2 linked regions of the Luteolibacter yonseiensis genome follow. Each later gene encodes a partner of the first gene's protein in a complex. Links are inferred from orthologs where the notes say so. Each region holds a gene or a part of one and is shown in the gene's direction. Other genes may lie near its edges.

Region 1 (3,304 bases):
CCGGGTTGGACCGGAGAAGCCTCATTTCATCGAGTGGTCCGCCGGGACATTTTCTCCCGCCCAGATGCGTTTCTGCGTCCAATCACGCGCGGGCCCGGTCCAGAGCGGATCGTCGGGAGGAAGCCCGAGGTGGGCCAGACCCGCCAGGCACAGATAGAGGCTGCCGGTGGAAATGTAACCCTCGCGCACGGCGGGTTGGTGACCGGCGACACCCGCCCGCAGCCACCCGTTTTTATCGAACGTTCCCGGGGCTTCCAGCATGCGCCGGATCACCGCCGTGAGCCCGCAGCGCACCGCCGCGGGTTCCACGGACTTGGGCAGCTCGTGACGCAGCGCGACGATGGACAGGGTCTGGAACGCGCCGAAGCGGTAGGCGCTTGACCGGCCGATGACAGGGAAGGTTCCTTCGGGTGAGATCAGGCGCTCCTGCACCTCGGCATAGCGGCCCGCCCGCTTGAGAACTTCCGGAAATTTCGCCGCCAATGGTGACTTTTTTTCCGCACAGACCTGCAGCACATCGATGAGGGCGGGCTGGATGACGAAGCTGTTGTAATAGTCCCAGTGGTATTCCGGGCCGTCGCCATACGTGCCGTCGCCGAGGTACCATTCCTCGTGTTTGGCGAGCGCGCGTTCGATGGGGGGCTGCTCGCACTCGCCCGTGCATTTCCACAGCGCGGCCTCGACCAATGCGGAGAAAAGCAGCCAATTGCTTTCGTAGGGTTTGATCCTGCGGGTGGCCTTCAACGCGTCCGCCAGATTCCGTCGCTGGGTTTCATCAAGCGGCCGCCACAATTGTTCCGGCGCGCGGATGAGTGCCTGTGCGAGAAACGCCGCATCCACCAGAGGCTGGCCGCCTTTCGTGAAATTCATGCGGTCCGGCGATTCAGGGGCCGTCGCGTGGATCATCGCCTGGTTGGAAAGCCGGATGTATTCCGCCCGCAGGCGGCCTTCGGGAGTATCGTCCGCTCCCAAGGCCAGCCAGGGAGCGATACCGGCCAGCGTGCGGCCGAACGCTTCGAGGTGGGTGTAATCGCGACGGGATTCCTCGCCCGGAGCCAGCGGGAGACGTTGTTTCAACTTCCCCTCCGCGAGTGATTCCATCACAGGCCGCGCGATGCGGTCCAACGACTTCACCGCATACGCACGGTCTTCCGCCCCTCCCGGCTGGGCATAGGTAAAAAGCGGGGTGATCACCAAACAGAGGATCGCGGATATCAATCGCATGATCCGGCACTAAGCGCAGAAGCCGCATGGTCTGACAAACGGAATGCCGCCTTCCGGCCCCGCCAAAAATGGGGAGATTAAAATAGTTCGGCAAAGTTAAGAATTGCCACCATGGCGCGGAAAATGCAGGTTCCCCCACATGGTCCGTTATCGCCCTAACGTCGCCGCCTTGATCGTCAATTCCGTGGGAAATCTGCTGATTTGCGAACGCTGGACCATTCCCGGCGCGTGGCAGTTTCCCCAAGGCGGAGTGGATGCGGGCGAGTCGCTCATCGAGGCGCTTCACCGGGAGGTGAGCGAGGAAGTGGGACTGGGTCCGAATCACTATGAGGTCGTCAGCCATCGTGAGGGTTACCGCTATCTTTATCCGGAGCACGTCCGGGGGAAAAAAATCCGCAAGCATGGCAGCCACGGGCAGGAGCAGACTTATTTCCTCTGCCACCTGAAGCATGACGCCCCCCCGGTGAACGTGAACCAGAAGCAACGCGAGTTCCGCGCCTACCGCTGGATCCTGCCGGAAGAGTTCGATCTGGATTGGCTGCCCGCCTTCAAGCGCGACGTTTACCGCGAGGTGATGCGGGATTTTTTCCAAGTGGAACTCTAGCCGCGATCTGGCGCGGCTCCGCGAGACCACTCCGCCGTCACAGCCGCAGGCTGGCTGACGGGCACAGCCGCGGATCCGGGTTGGCCTTCAGCGCTTCCACAATGGCGGCCTGCGTGCGTTTGACGACTCCTTGGAACACCTGTTTCCCGTTCACCTTCACCGTCACGGCGGCATCCAGATTCACGAGTTCATCGGACAGATTCAGCGTCATCTTCTCCGGGACATCTCCTTCCAGCGTGATCTCGTTCCCCTTGACGGTGGCGACGATCTTCTGCCCGGCCTTCGCGCCGGAGGCTGGGATCTCCAGCCAGTAGAACCGATCGTGGGTGACGTCATCCTGGAACCAGACGATCTTGTCCGGCCATGGATTCCGCGTGTGCTTCGCCATCCACGGAACAGCCTCGGCGTCCTTGCCATTCATCCAGTGCGGCAGGCCCTTGTAGATTTTCACGAAATGCTCGTAGCCCTTGGGATCGGCTTTTTGCAGGGCGTCCAGCTCCTTTTCCTTCGCGGCGGCGATCTTGTTCCGGTCATACGCGGCGTCCTCGCCGCCCATGAAGAGGGCGAAGGGAAGATTTCTAACACCCAGGAGGGACGCCTCGTTCGGATGGCCCGCCATCATCGCCACGGCGGCGAAACGGTCCGCCATGCGCGGGGCGAGCTGCCAGACGCCGTCGCCGCCCGCCGAGTAGCCCATCAGGTAGACTCGGTCCGGATCGACGCCGCGGGTGGCGACCATGCCCTCGATGAGGCGGGTGAAAAGCGGATCGATGTGACCCTCGTGCCACATGTTCCACGCGTCCGTCGGCGCGCGCGGGGCGAGGTAGATGCCTTCCTTCGGCTGATAGAGTTTGATCTGGTTCTCCCACTGTCCGTCGTTCATCGCGGCGGGTCCGCTGCCGCCGCCGTGCATGGAGATCCACAGGCTGCGTTTCCCTTCCGGTGCTTTGCCGAATTCCTTCTCCAGCCACTTCAGGGTTTTTCCGCCGAGAGTGATCGATCTGGCGGAGATCTCCGCCGCGCGTTTCGTTTTGAGAGTGGCCAGCGTTTCCGCAGCGAGCTTGTCCCGCAGCTTTTCCGCCTGGGCACGGGTGAGATCCTGCGCGAAGGCGGGAAGGGTCAGGCCGACAAAAACCAACAGGAGCAGACGTTTCATCATTTTACCGATTTGGAAATTCCGCCCGGATCATCTCCGGCTCCGACCAGCAACGCGAGTGTTCTCGCGAAAAATCCGAGCTTCGATATCCACGGCCGCGCGGGATGGACGATCTTCCAACCGTTGCCGCGCGCGAGTTCCGCGAGTCCGGCCGACGGGTTCACCACCGTGGCGGTTTCGCAAAGCGCGAGCATCGGCAGGTCCGCCGTGCTGTCGGTGTAGCCATGGCAGTTCCGGAGCCGGTCGTCCTGGAAATACGATGCGGGCAGGATTTGCCGCAGGCGTTCCACCTTGGCGACGCCCTTGTGATTTTCCAGATC
Region 2 (3,231 bases), on another replicon or contig:
GGCGTGCCCGACGAACAAAAAGGCGAGGCGATCCTGCTGCTTTCCACCATCGCCGGACCCGCGCTCGAACAGGAGTGCATCGATCTCCGCTACAAATTGTTGGATGAAGGACTTTCCTCGCTGTGGTGCCCGAAACAGATCGTCCCCGTCGCGGAGATTCCTGTCCTCGCTTCCGGCAAGCTCGACATCAAGGGCTGCGAGGCTCTCGCCAAAAGAGCCTGATCCGTTTTTTGGGACAGAATCATTCGGGATAAAATCATTGAGATTCATCCCTTTCGATTTTCAAAAACGATTTTGTCCCGAATGATTCCGCCAAGCACCCGTCTCCAATCATCCTTTTTCCATGTCCAACCGCATCGACACCACCTTCGCCCGTCTTCGTGAATCGAACCAGACCGCCTTCGTCGCCTATGTCGCGGCCGGTGATCCGGACTTCGACGCCTCGCTGGAAACCATCAAGAGCCTCGCGGACGCCGGTGCCGACATCATCGAACTCGGCCTGCCGTTTTCCGATCCGCTCGCCGACGGCATCGTCAACCAGATGGCCGCCGACCGCGCGCTGAAGTCCGGCATGACCACCGCGAGGTCGCTAGACCTGATCCGCAGGTTCCGTGAAACCCATGAGACGCCCATCGTGCTCTTCACCTATCTGAATCCCATTTTCACCTATGGCTTCGAGAAGTTCCACACGGACGCCGTCGCCGCCGGAGCCGATGGCATCCTCCTGCTGGACCTGCCACCCGATGAAGCGGCTCTCAATGCCGATCTCGCCTCCGGCGCCGGCCTGAAACACATCCGCCTCATCGCTCCGACCACCCCGGCGGATCGGGTGAAGATCCTCGCGGAGTCGGCGGAAGGTTTCATCTACGCCCTTTCCCGTACCGGGGTCACCGGTTCCCACGGCGCGCCTTCGGCAAACATCGCCGCGCTCGTTTCCTCCATCAAGGCCCACACCGATGTCCCGGTCTGCGTCGGCTTCGGCATCACCACACCGGAGCAGGCTGCCATGGTGGCACAAGCCGCGGACGGCGTCATCGTCGGCTCGGCCATTGTGAAACAGGTGGAGCTGCATCCCACCCGGGCCGCCGAGGCGGTGCGGGAGTTCACCGCGCCGTTGATCGCCGCGACGAAGGGGTGATCCTTCCGCCGCGACGTTCTCCCTTTGAGGTGTCCGGACAGACTGAGTCCGGCCCCTCGCTGCCGCGGGTGGTTTGTAATATTTAAAGTTGAGCATCCGGCAAACTGCCCCCACCTTTTCCCGCCGAGCCCCAGCAAGCTCTCCGTTTCCAATTTCAGATTCACTACTTTCCCACCATGCTTCTCAGATTTTTCAAGATGAACGGCGCCGGCAACGACTTCATCATCGTTGACAACCGCGACCTCTCCCTCACCAAGGAACTCGACGGCGACACCATCGCCGCGCTCTGCGACCGCCACCGTGGCATCGGTGCGGACGGACTGCTTGCCGTGGAGCCCGCCCAGAAGGGTGCGGATTTCCGTTTCCGCTATTACAATGCGGATGGCGGCGAGGCCGAAATGTGTGGAAACGGCGCGCGCTGCTTCGGCCGCTTCACCGCCCACCTCGGAGAAATCATTCTCAAGAAAGTCACCTTCGAGACCATCGCGGGAACCCTCGCCGCCGAGATGGTGGGCGAAGACGTCCGCATCGCGATGTCCGAACCGAAGGATCTGAAACTCGATACCGGTGCCGCCATCCCCGGCCTTGATTCCGCTCTCCACTTCGTGAACACCGGCGTGCCACACGTCGTCAGTTTCCTGGAAAGCCCCGAGGCGCTTGATGAGTTCGACGTTTACAACAACGGCAGCGCCATCCGCAACCACACGGCCTTCGCTCCCGCCGGGACGAATGCGAACTTCGCCGCCGTCCTCTCGCCGGGCCACATCTCCATCCGCACCTACGAACGCGGTGTGGAAGACGAAACACTCGCCTGCGGCACCGGGATGGTTGCCTCGGCTCTTGTCCATCACCTCCTCACCGGCGCCCCCAGCCCGATCAAAGTGGATGTGGAAGGCGGCGATACCCTCGAAATCGGTTTCGAGAAGACCGGAGAGCAAAGTTTCAAGAACGTCACTCTCACCGGCCCTGCGGACTTTGTTTACGAGGGAGAAATCGACATCTGAAACCCGGCCGTCCCCCCGGTAGGATCGGATCAAAAAATCCCGACGAAGGGCTCGTCGGGATCATGTTATTACCAGATGCCGGCATTTCCGGGCAGATGCGGCTTGGCTTGCGCCACCGGCGATCTTCCCACATCATCCGGGGGCTGCGGTTGCTTTCTCCCACCCGGCCTCAGCCAGTCAGCCTCACAATCCACCAAATGAACTGTATTGTCATCGGAAACTGCCAATCTGTCACGTTCGCCAATACCGCCGGACGGATGGTGCCTGGTGCCACGTTCCGTCACCATGAGACCAGTTCGCTCAATGAGGATTTCGGAAAAATCCTGGCCAAGGCGGATGTGGCATTTGTTCAACCGAACATTTACGATCGCCTGCCCGCGAATGCGTTCGGAAAAACCCGGATCATCCGCTTCCCGCGTTGTAGCTTTTCCGGCTTTCATCCGGATATCATGTATCTGCATTATGACGGCAGGAGATGCATATCTCACGCAAGCCACCATAGTGCTCTCATTTTCGGAGCATGGTGGCATGGACTCGATCAGGAACAGACCGCCGGTCTTTTCAATGGAGAAACCTTCGAACGTCTGAGATTCCCCCGGCATTTCGAAGCATCCAAAAAAGGGTTGCTTGATGAATGGGCGCTGTGCGGACTCAATGGAGAAAAAGAATTTGAACGTTGGATGGGCTTGCCGGAACCGTTCATGCTCACGATGAATCACCCCACTTTGGAGGTGATGATCGATGCGGCGAAGGCGACTCTCCTTCACAATGGTTTCAAAATCGCGGAAAATTTCTCCCCTCCCTATCATCACTTGCTCGATTTCGCAACCATGCCTGTTTATCCGGACATCGCCTCGCGATATGGGCAAACAGGAAGTATCCATTTCATCTCGAACAAGGTGGAAGGAGTCCGGCAATCTTACGACATTCAGACTTTCATTGCCAAATGCTTCGACCTCTACGGGAAAAAGGCGAGGGAGAAATTTTCCGCGGAGAAGGTGACACAGGGCATCTATAACGAATTCTTCAGCAAGATCCCGAAAAACGCGGCCGCCGTTGGCACCGGATACAACAGACACCCCTACCGGA

Evidence for each region.
Region 2: the proteins of JIN84_RS10105 (region 1) and dapF are in contact, whole or in part, in a solved structure (PDB 5YGU), measured with the Escherichia coli proteins. The link is inferred for Luteolibacter yonseiensis from one-to-one orthologs.

What each region holds. Positions count from the first base shown.
Region 1 is NZ_JAENIK010000011.1:94,449-97,752, forward strand. What follows is about bases 112-3,095. They hold JIN84_RS10105 (NUDIX domain-containing protein), read left to right. Parts: upstream 112-1,363; coding sequence 1,364-1,828; downstream 1,829-3,095. Other genes in these bases: JIN84_RS10100 (DUF2264 domain-containing protein), read right to left, coding at 112-1,224; JIN84_RS10110 (dienelactone hydrolase family protein), read right to left, coding at 1,866-2,984; JIN84_RS10115 (HAD family hydrolase), read right to left, coding at 2,984-3,095. Outside these bases: more of JIN84_RS10100, read right to left, coding at 22-111; more of JIN84_RS10115, read right to left, coding at 3,096-3,304. UniProt on the Escherichia coli protein: Master regulator of 5'-end-dependent mRNA decay.
Region 2 is NZ_JAENIK010000012.1:137,937-141,167, reverse strand. What follows is about bases 318-3,228. They hold dapF (diaminopimelate epimerase), read left to right. Parts: upstream 318-1,314; coding sequence 1,315-2,142; downstream 2,143-3,228. Other genes in these bases: JIN84_RS16410 (GSCFA domain-containing protein), read left to right, coding at 2,205-3,228; trpA (tryptophan synthase subunit alpha), read left to right, coding at 344-1,138. Outside these bases: JIN84_RS16425 (AMP-binding protein), read left to right, coding at 1-222; more of JIN84_RS16410, read left to right, coding at 3,229-3,231. UniProt on the Escherichia coli protein: Involved in the succinylase branch of the L-lysine biosynthesis and in the biosynthesis of the pentapeptide incorporated in the peptidoglycan moiety. Catalyzes the stereoinversion of LL-2,6-diaminopimelate (L,L-DAP) to meso-diaminopimelate (meso-DAP).